One region of the Paenibacillus sp. S28 genome, then DNA from elsewhere that is predicted to be linked to it. Evidence: a T-box and tRNA genes for the amino acid it is inferred to sense, from the RefSeq annotation. Region 1 holds a T-box; the other holds one or more tRNA genes.
What was found. The T-box of region 1 lies ahead of IAE55_RS25995 (valine--tRNA ligase). A T-box ahead of a tRNA ligase gene usually reads a tRNA of that ligase, here a tRNA-Val.
Positions count from the first base shown of each region.

Region 2: it has a tRNA-Val gene. The T-box ahead of IAE55_RS25995 (valine--tRNA ligase) is inferred to sense a tRNA for this amino acid. The anticodon was not compared.

Region 1 is NZ_JACVTM010000014.1:30,075-33,485, reverse strand. Features, by position in the region: gene IAE55_RS26000 (LysM peptidoglycan-binding domain-containing protein) at 1-1,226, shown strand, start outside; T-box leader at 1,501-1,759, shown strand; gene IAE55_RS25995 (valine--tRNA ligase) at 1,818-3,411, shown strand, end outside.
Region 2 is NZ_JACVTM010000002.1:378,055-381,465, reverse strand. Features, by position in the region: gene IAE55_RS06155 (GNAT family N-acetyltransferase) at 6-449, opposite strand; gene IAE55_RS06150 (hypothetical protein) at 797-994, opposite strand; tRNA gene IAE55_RS06145 (tRNA-Val) at 1,162-1,234, shown strand; gene IAE55_RS06140 (hypothetical protein) at 1,322-1,651, opposite strand; gene IAE55_RS06135 (YjfB family protein) at 1,817-1,996, shown strand; gene IAE55_RS06130 (hypothetical protein) at 2,200-2,394, shown strand; gene IAE55_RS06125 (hypothetical protein) at 2,561-2,734, shown strand; gene IAE55_RS06120 (glycerophosphodiester phosphodiesterase) at 2,812-3,411, opposite strand, start outside.

The DNA.
Region 1 (3,411 bases):
CAGTGGAAATTACGGTTCCCTTGAACCGGGTAACCTCGCTGGATGACATTGCGGTGGAAATCGAAAATTTCGACGTCGACCTGCTGTCCAAACGAAGCCTGAATATTACGGGCGTTCTCTCTCTGCGCGGCATCGAGACTCAGGTCGCGGAATCACCCGCCTGGAAAGCGGACGAATTCACGGTGGTTCATGCACCGGATGAGGACATTCCGGAGGAAGCGGCTATCTTCGCGCAAGAGCGGGAGGAAGAACCGGCTTCGGCAGAACCGGAACAGCGTGAATTCACGCCGCCGGACGACCCTGCGCCTGTCTGGACCGCACCGGCTCCGTCCTTTGCGCCGCCTCAGTCCCAAATTCAGGCAGAGCAGCCGGAACAGGTTCCGATCGAAGCCACGGAAGCCGATGACTCGGATGAAGCACGGGAAGCGGCAGCCTGGGAAGCCGTATGGCAAGCGGCTGCTGTTCCTCCGTCCGAGCCGGAGGAAGCGGCTGTGCCTCAGGCGTCCGATTCCCGTGAAACTGCGCCGTCTACCGCATGGGAATTTGCCCGCGAACCTGAGCGGGAAGCGGCAGCGCCTCCGCCGCAGGTGGCCGGATTATCCGCTTTACATACGGACAAGGAACCATCAGACCGGACAGCGGAGCCCCAGTACCCGAACAAGTGGCATTTTGAGCATGAAGAGGAGTCGGAGCTGCTGCATCCGGAAGCGACGGCGGTTCAGGCGGATGAAGAACAGGAAGAAGACATCTATTTGAACGCGGCGGGTAAAGACCCGTTCAGCGAGCCTACGTTCCCGTTTGGAGCTTTCCAGGATAAAGTTCAGCAGGAAGAACCGCCTGAAGACCGGGAAATGCGGATTGCGCTCGGAAGCAAGAAGGAACCCGAGTCCGGCGAGAAGGAAGCGATCGGTTTTTCCTCGATCTTGTCCTCAAGCCGTTCGATCAAGGAGCTTGAGTACCAGCAGGCACAGGAGGAGCAGCAGGCTGCTGATGCCGCCGCCAGCGCGGGTGCTGCTGAAGCCGATGATATCAAATGGAAGAACCTGTTCCTCGGCAGTATCTCCGAGCAGACTCCTTTCCGTAAGGTCCGGCTGTGCATCGTTCAGCGGGAAGAGACGCTCGAGACGATCGCCGACCGTTATCAGCTGACGCCGCGGGAGCTAGTGCTGTACAACCGGCTGGCGGACCAGACCGTGCAGGAAGGTCAAGTTCTGTACATCCCGTAACGTTTTTGATGCAATCCGAAGAGCCTGGCGCTTTGTTGCGCCGGGCTTTTTTTTGTTCCCGGGATGTGGCCTGCCTGAACACGGGAAAATGGTCCTGCACTTTGGGCCAAGGGAAGTTGACTATCGACATGAAGCGCGTTATTATGGAGTATATGTTTTGCAGAAAAACATCAATGAACGTCAATTACAGAAGACATCCCGTATTTGACGGAAGTTTTTCTTGCGATATGAATCGCTTCAGCTTCGCTGAAAATGAATCCATTTAACCATCTTCAAAAAAACGATGAACGGGAAGAGTAGGCGGTATTGCCCTTCAGAGAGCGGAATTGCAGCGCTGGAAGATTCCGCAGGATGCAGCTGTCCGAAGTCGCCCGGAAGTTGTCGGTTTGAGCACCTGCGTTCGAAGGCGCGGGAGGTAGAGCCGGCCGGCTGCAGCCGTTATCTGTATGGAGTGTTGCGGGGGGCATGCGTGTTTGTGCTGCTTGTCGCAAAACAAAGGTGGTACCGCGAAAGAACAGCCTTTCGTCCTTTGAGGACGAAAGGTTTTTTGTATTTTTGGCAAAGCTGATCTTGTGATGGAGGATGAACAATATGACAGACCAGGAAAACCAAGCAACAACCGGGATGCCGACGACGTATGACCCGAAATCGGCCGAGAAGAAATGGTACAAATACTGGATCGACGGCCAGTATTTCAAAGCCGGGCAGAAGCCCGAGGCGGAGCCGTACACGATCGTGATTCCGCCGCCAAACGTAACGGGGATGCTCCATATCGGGCACGCCCTTGACTTTACCCTGCAGGATATTCTGATCCGCACGAAGCGGATGCAGGGATACGACGCCTTGTGGCTTCCGGGCTCGGACCATGCGGGCATCGCGACGCAGACCAAGGTGGAGCAGAAGCTGCGTGAGCAGAATATTAGCCGCCACGACCTGGGGCGCGAGAAGTTCCTGGAGAAAGTATGGGAATGGAAGGACCAATACGCGGAAACGATTCATGAACAGTGGGCCAAAATGGGCTTTTCCCTGGATTACTCCAGAGAGCGGTTTACGCTTGACGAAGGTCTGTCGAAGGCGGTTCGCGAAGTTTTCGTGAAACTCTATGAAAAAGGGCTGATCTACCGCGGCAAAAAGATCATTAACTGGGATCCGGCCGCCAGAACCGCCTTGTCCGATATTGAAGTTGAATATAAAGAAGTCAACGGCCATCTGTATCATTTGCAGTATCCGCTGAAGGACGGAAGCGGCCACATTACGGTAGCGACCACGCGTCCCGAGACGATGCTTGGCGATACGGCGGTAGCGGTTCATCCGAAAGATGAGCGCTACAAGGACATGATCGGCAAGATGCTCGTGCTTCCGATAGTTGGACGCGAGATTCCGATTATTGCCGACGAGTACGTGGAACGAGAATTCGGCAGCGGCGCCGTAAAAATTACCCCGGCACACGATCCGAACGATTTTGAGGTGGGATTGCGCCACGATCTGCCGCAAATCATCGTGATGGACGAGACCGGCACGATGAATGACCAGGCTGCGAAGTACGAAGGCATGGACCGGGCCGATTGCCGCAAGCAGATCGTTCAGGATTTGAAGGACCTCGGCGTGCTGATCAAAATCGAAGACCATGTGCACCAGGTAGGGCACAGCGAGCGCACAGGCGCCGTAGTCGAGCCTTACTTGTCGACGCAGTGGTTCGTTAAAATGCAGCCGCTCGCAGAAAGAGCCATCGAGGCGCAAAAGGCAGGCAAAGGGGTACGTTTTGTTCCGGAGCGTTTCGAGAAAACATACCTGAACTGGATCGAAAACGTCCGGGATTGGTGTATTTCGCGTCAGTTGTGGTGGGGACACCGGATTCCGGCTTGGTACTGTGAATCCTGCGGTGAGATCCACGTCGCGCACGAGGATGTAACCCAATGCTCCAAATGCGGAAGCACCGAGCTTACGCAGGACAACGACGTTCTGGACACCTGGTTCAGTTCGGCGCTGTGGCCGTTCTCTACCCTCGGCTGGCCGGAGCAGACGGCGGATCTGGAGCGTTATTATCCGACGAATGTACTCGTTACGGGCTATGACATCATCTATTTCTGGGTAGCCCGGATGATCTTTACCGCGCTGGAATTTACGGGCGAAATTCCGTTCAAGGACGTGCTGATGCACGGTCTGGTCCGGGATTCCGAGGGAC
Region 2 (3,411 bases), on a different contig from region 1:
GAAGCCTACAGTGTTTTCTTCATACGGACATGCGGAATGCCCGCGTCATCGAACGGCTCCTTGGAAATGACCTCGTAGCCTTGTTTTGCATAGAACTGTTCAGCTTGGCACTGAGCATCCAGGATGGAATAGGCCAGCCCCAGTTCCCTCGCACGCTCTTCCATCGCCATCAGCAAAATGCGGCCGAACCCGTGGGTGCGGAACTCGCGGCGAACCGCGATTCGCTGCATCTTGGCGGTATCGCTGTTATAATAAATGATCCGGCCGGTGGCCACATACTGATCCTTGTCCTGAAGGAGGATATGATGAACATTTTCGCTGATCACATCGTATTCGTCGATCTCCAGGTCGGCGGGCACGTTTTGTTCCTTGACGAACACCTCCTGGCGGATGTCCAGCGCATGTTCCAGCTGCTCGGGGGTCGTCACGTATACTATTTCTGCAGGCATCGGTTACCCTCTCTTTCATGCAATCAATATAAAAAACACGGCTGAATCATTATACAAAAAAATGATTTTCCTGTATAGTTGACTCATGAGAGCTCTATGGAAGGGAGACCATGGATCGTTATGGGCATGACCATTGCGCTGATCGTCATTTTATCAGCCATCTTGATCTATTCATTCATTTATGTCATCCAAAAAGGGTATTCACGCAAATGGGATGAGGAATAAGAAAAACGTTTATCGACGAACACTAAGGAAACCGAATCTCCGATGCAAATACTTTCTTATATCTAAAATAAAACAAGGGCCGGTGCAGTCGGAGCACGGGCCCTATGTCTTGTTCAGGGGAATCAGGGCGGCGTAATAGGGCCCTTGGAATACACATCCTCGCTGACCGATTTGCCGTAAACGTCCAGCATAATCGGTGAATCGGACATTGTTGAACCGGGCTTGATCGGCTCATGCGCATCCGAAAACTCACCCGCGGGGGAGCATCCGGCAAGCAGCAGGCACATCCCTGCCGCAAGCAGCCCGCCTTTGTTCGGCATACCGTGCCACTCCTTCTGCTTCGAAATATACTTTAGTTTTCGCCCGTTTGGATAGCTTCTAATCATGAGCGGCAAACAAATTGTGCATGCCATTCACCGTGAGCAAAATAAAATGATTGACAGCTAACTACGGCGCTGCTATTATATTAAATGTATCTGACTTATACGATCTGCTAGCTCAGCTGGGAGAGCACCATCTTGACAGGGTGGGGGTCAGTGGTTCGAGCCCACTGCAGATCATCTATAGAAACCCTTGAAGCTTAAGGCTTCAAGGGTTTTTTGTTATTTTCACACAGAGTTTTGGCCCTGTCCCGTTAAGATAATCATCTATTTTATTCTCACAGGGACCTCCGCCGTGTTTGCGAAGGAAACCGTTACATACGATATCTCAGGTTTCACATTTTCCAACAAAGGTGGGGTAACCAAATGGGTAAATTCTTTTTCCACGAACATGATCACCGTCGTCACTGTCATGTCCGCAGACCAAAACCAGTCATCCTCAAAAAAGAAATCAAGAAAACGATATTCGTCAAAGTCGACTGGGAACCTGTAATCAAAAAAGTCCACAAAGAAAAGCATGTTTCCTGCCATAAGATTCACAAACAGCACCACCACTTCAAAAAACGCCACCATAAAAGATGCCACTGTCGCGATCATCACTTCGGTGGAGAAATGTATTAATTCCGGATTTTTCGGATGAAATCAACACGACACCTCCCTGATCGCACGCCCGGGAACTTGGTTCCCGGGCGGCATCTATTTTATAAATCACACCGAACATCCGATAACATAGATGTTACCCATTTTACATAGAGGAGGCTTATGATGGATATCCCTGCTTTATCGATGGCCATGAGCCAGTCCCGGCTGGCTCAAAATGTGAGCATTCAGGTGCTTAAAATCGCTAAGGATCAAGCCTCGCAGGACGGTCAATCCCTGGTCAAAATGCTGGATAGCAGCGCCGTACCCCATTTGGGAAACCGTCTAGACATCCGGATTTAGCTGCTCTGTTTTCTTTTCTGCCCCTCCAGACGGAGGGTTTTTTTATTTTTCAGCACATCCGTTCAAATTAAATTCATATTTTAGGTCCATATCCCCACCAATCAAACATCCGTTCTCTATCCAACAGACGAAAATTATCTTATGATAAAGATAGTTATTGATACAAAAGTCTTACCAGTATGTGGATACGGGAGAATAGTCTCATGGAAAAGGAAATTGAAATGGCGATCCGCCGCGGCCATCAATTATTCGTTCAAAATTTGGATGGTGAATCCATTACCGGCATCCCCGAGAAATCCGATGATCCGGGCACTTTAAAGATGCGGACGGTGTATGGCTCCATGTGGATTCCGCTGGATGAAGTCGGCCATCTGTCACGCCTCATTCATATTCGTTAATATTCGCTGCCCTGCCTGGGCGGCTTTATTTTTTTATATAACGATTATCCTTTCGGCTCGTAAGGTGCAGGAAAATGTGGTTCATCGGCGCGTGGAACGGTTTATCCTTACATATAAGGAACACACTATGGAAGTACCAACGATTCTATTGGAAGGACGTGTGGCGATGAATAAACCGAATGAAGAGGATCGTTTCCCCGGGGTCGACCCCATTCCGGATCCCGATCATGAAACGCCCTCATCCACGGACATGATTGAAGACGTGCTGGAAGAAGGGGCGCGGGAATTGAAGAAAGGTAAACATCCGTCGAACGGGGATTCACCGGACCATCAAGGGTAACGCGTTCCCTCACTGTTCTGGAGACGTTTACGGGCACAAAATAACCCGATGCCGCCGTGGCATCGGGTTATCGTTGTTTAGGAGCGCACTGAAGCGCTCAGCAGCGCTGCCAGCTTATCCGGGTAGTCGGTGATGATACCTGCTGCCCCTGCGTCGATAAGACGCTGCATTTCCTTTTCTTCGTTGACCGTCCATGGGTGGTATACTTTACCGGCTGCCTTCGCTCCCGCCACAAATTCTGGCAGCACCGCAAAATGGTAGGCGTGCAGGGCGTCGGCTTCAACGCTGCGGGCATACTCCCACGGCTCATACAGTCCCTCCATGTACAAAATGCCAGTGCGGATTTCAGGCGCGAGCTGCTTGCAGAGCCGCAGGGAATAGTGATTGAAGCTTGAGATGACGATCCGCTCGCTCAGGTTATAGCTTCTTACCATGTCGATGACCTTTTCCTCAAGCCCTGCATAAGGTACCTTCGTATTTTTCAACTCGATGTTGACGACGGTCCCGGTGTCCTGAACCAGCTCCAGCAGCTCTTCCAGCAGCGGAAGGCGCTCATCCGCAAAATCGGGATGGAACCAGCTGCCGGCGTCCAACTTCCTCAGCTCTTCCAGGTCATGGTCTTTGACCCACCCGCTCCCGTTTGTCGTCCGGGACAACGTTTCGTCGTGAATCAGGAC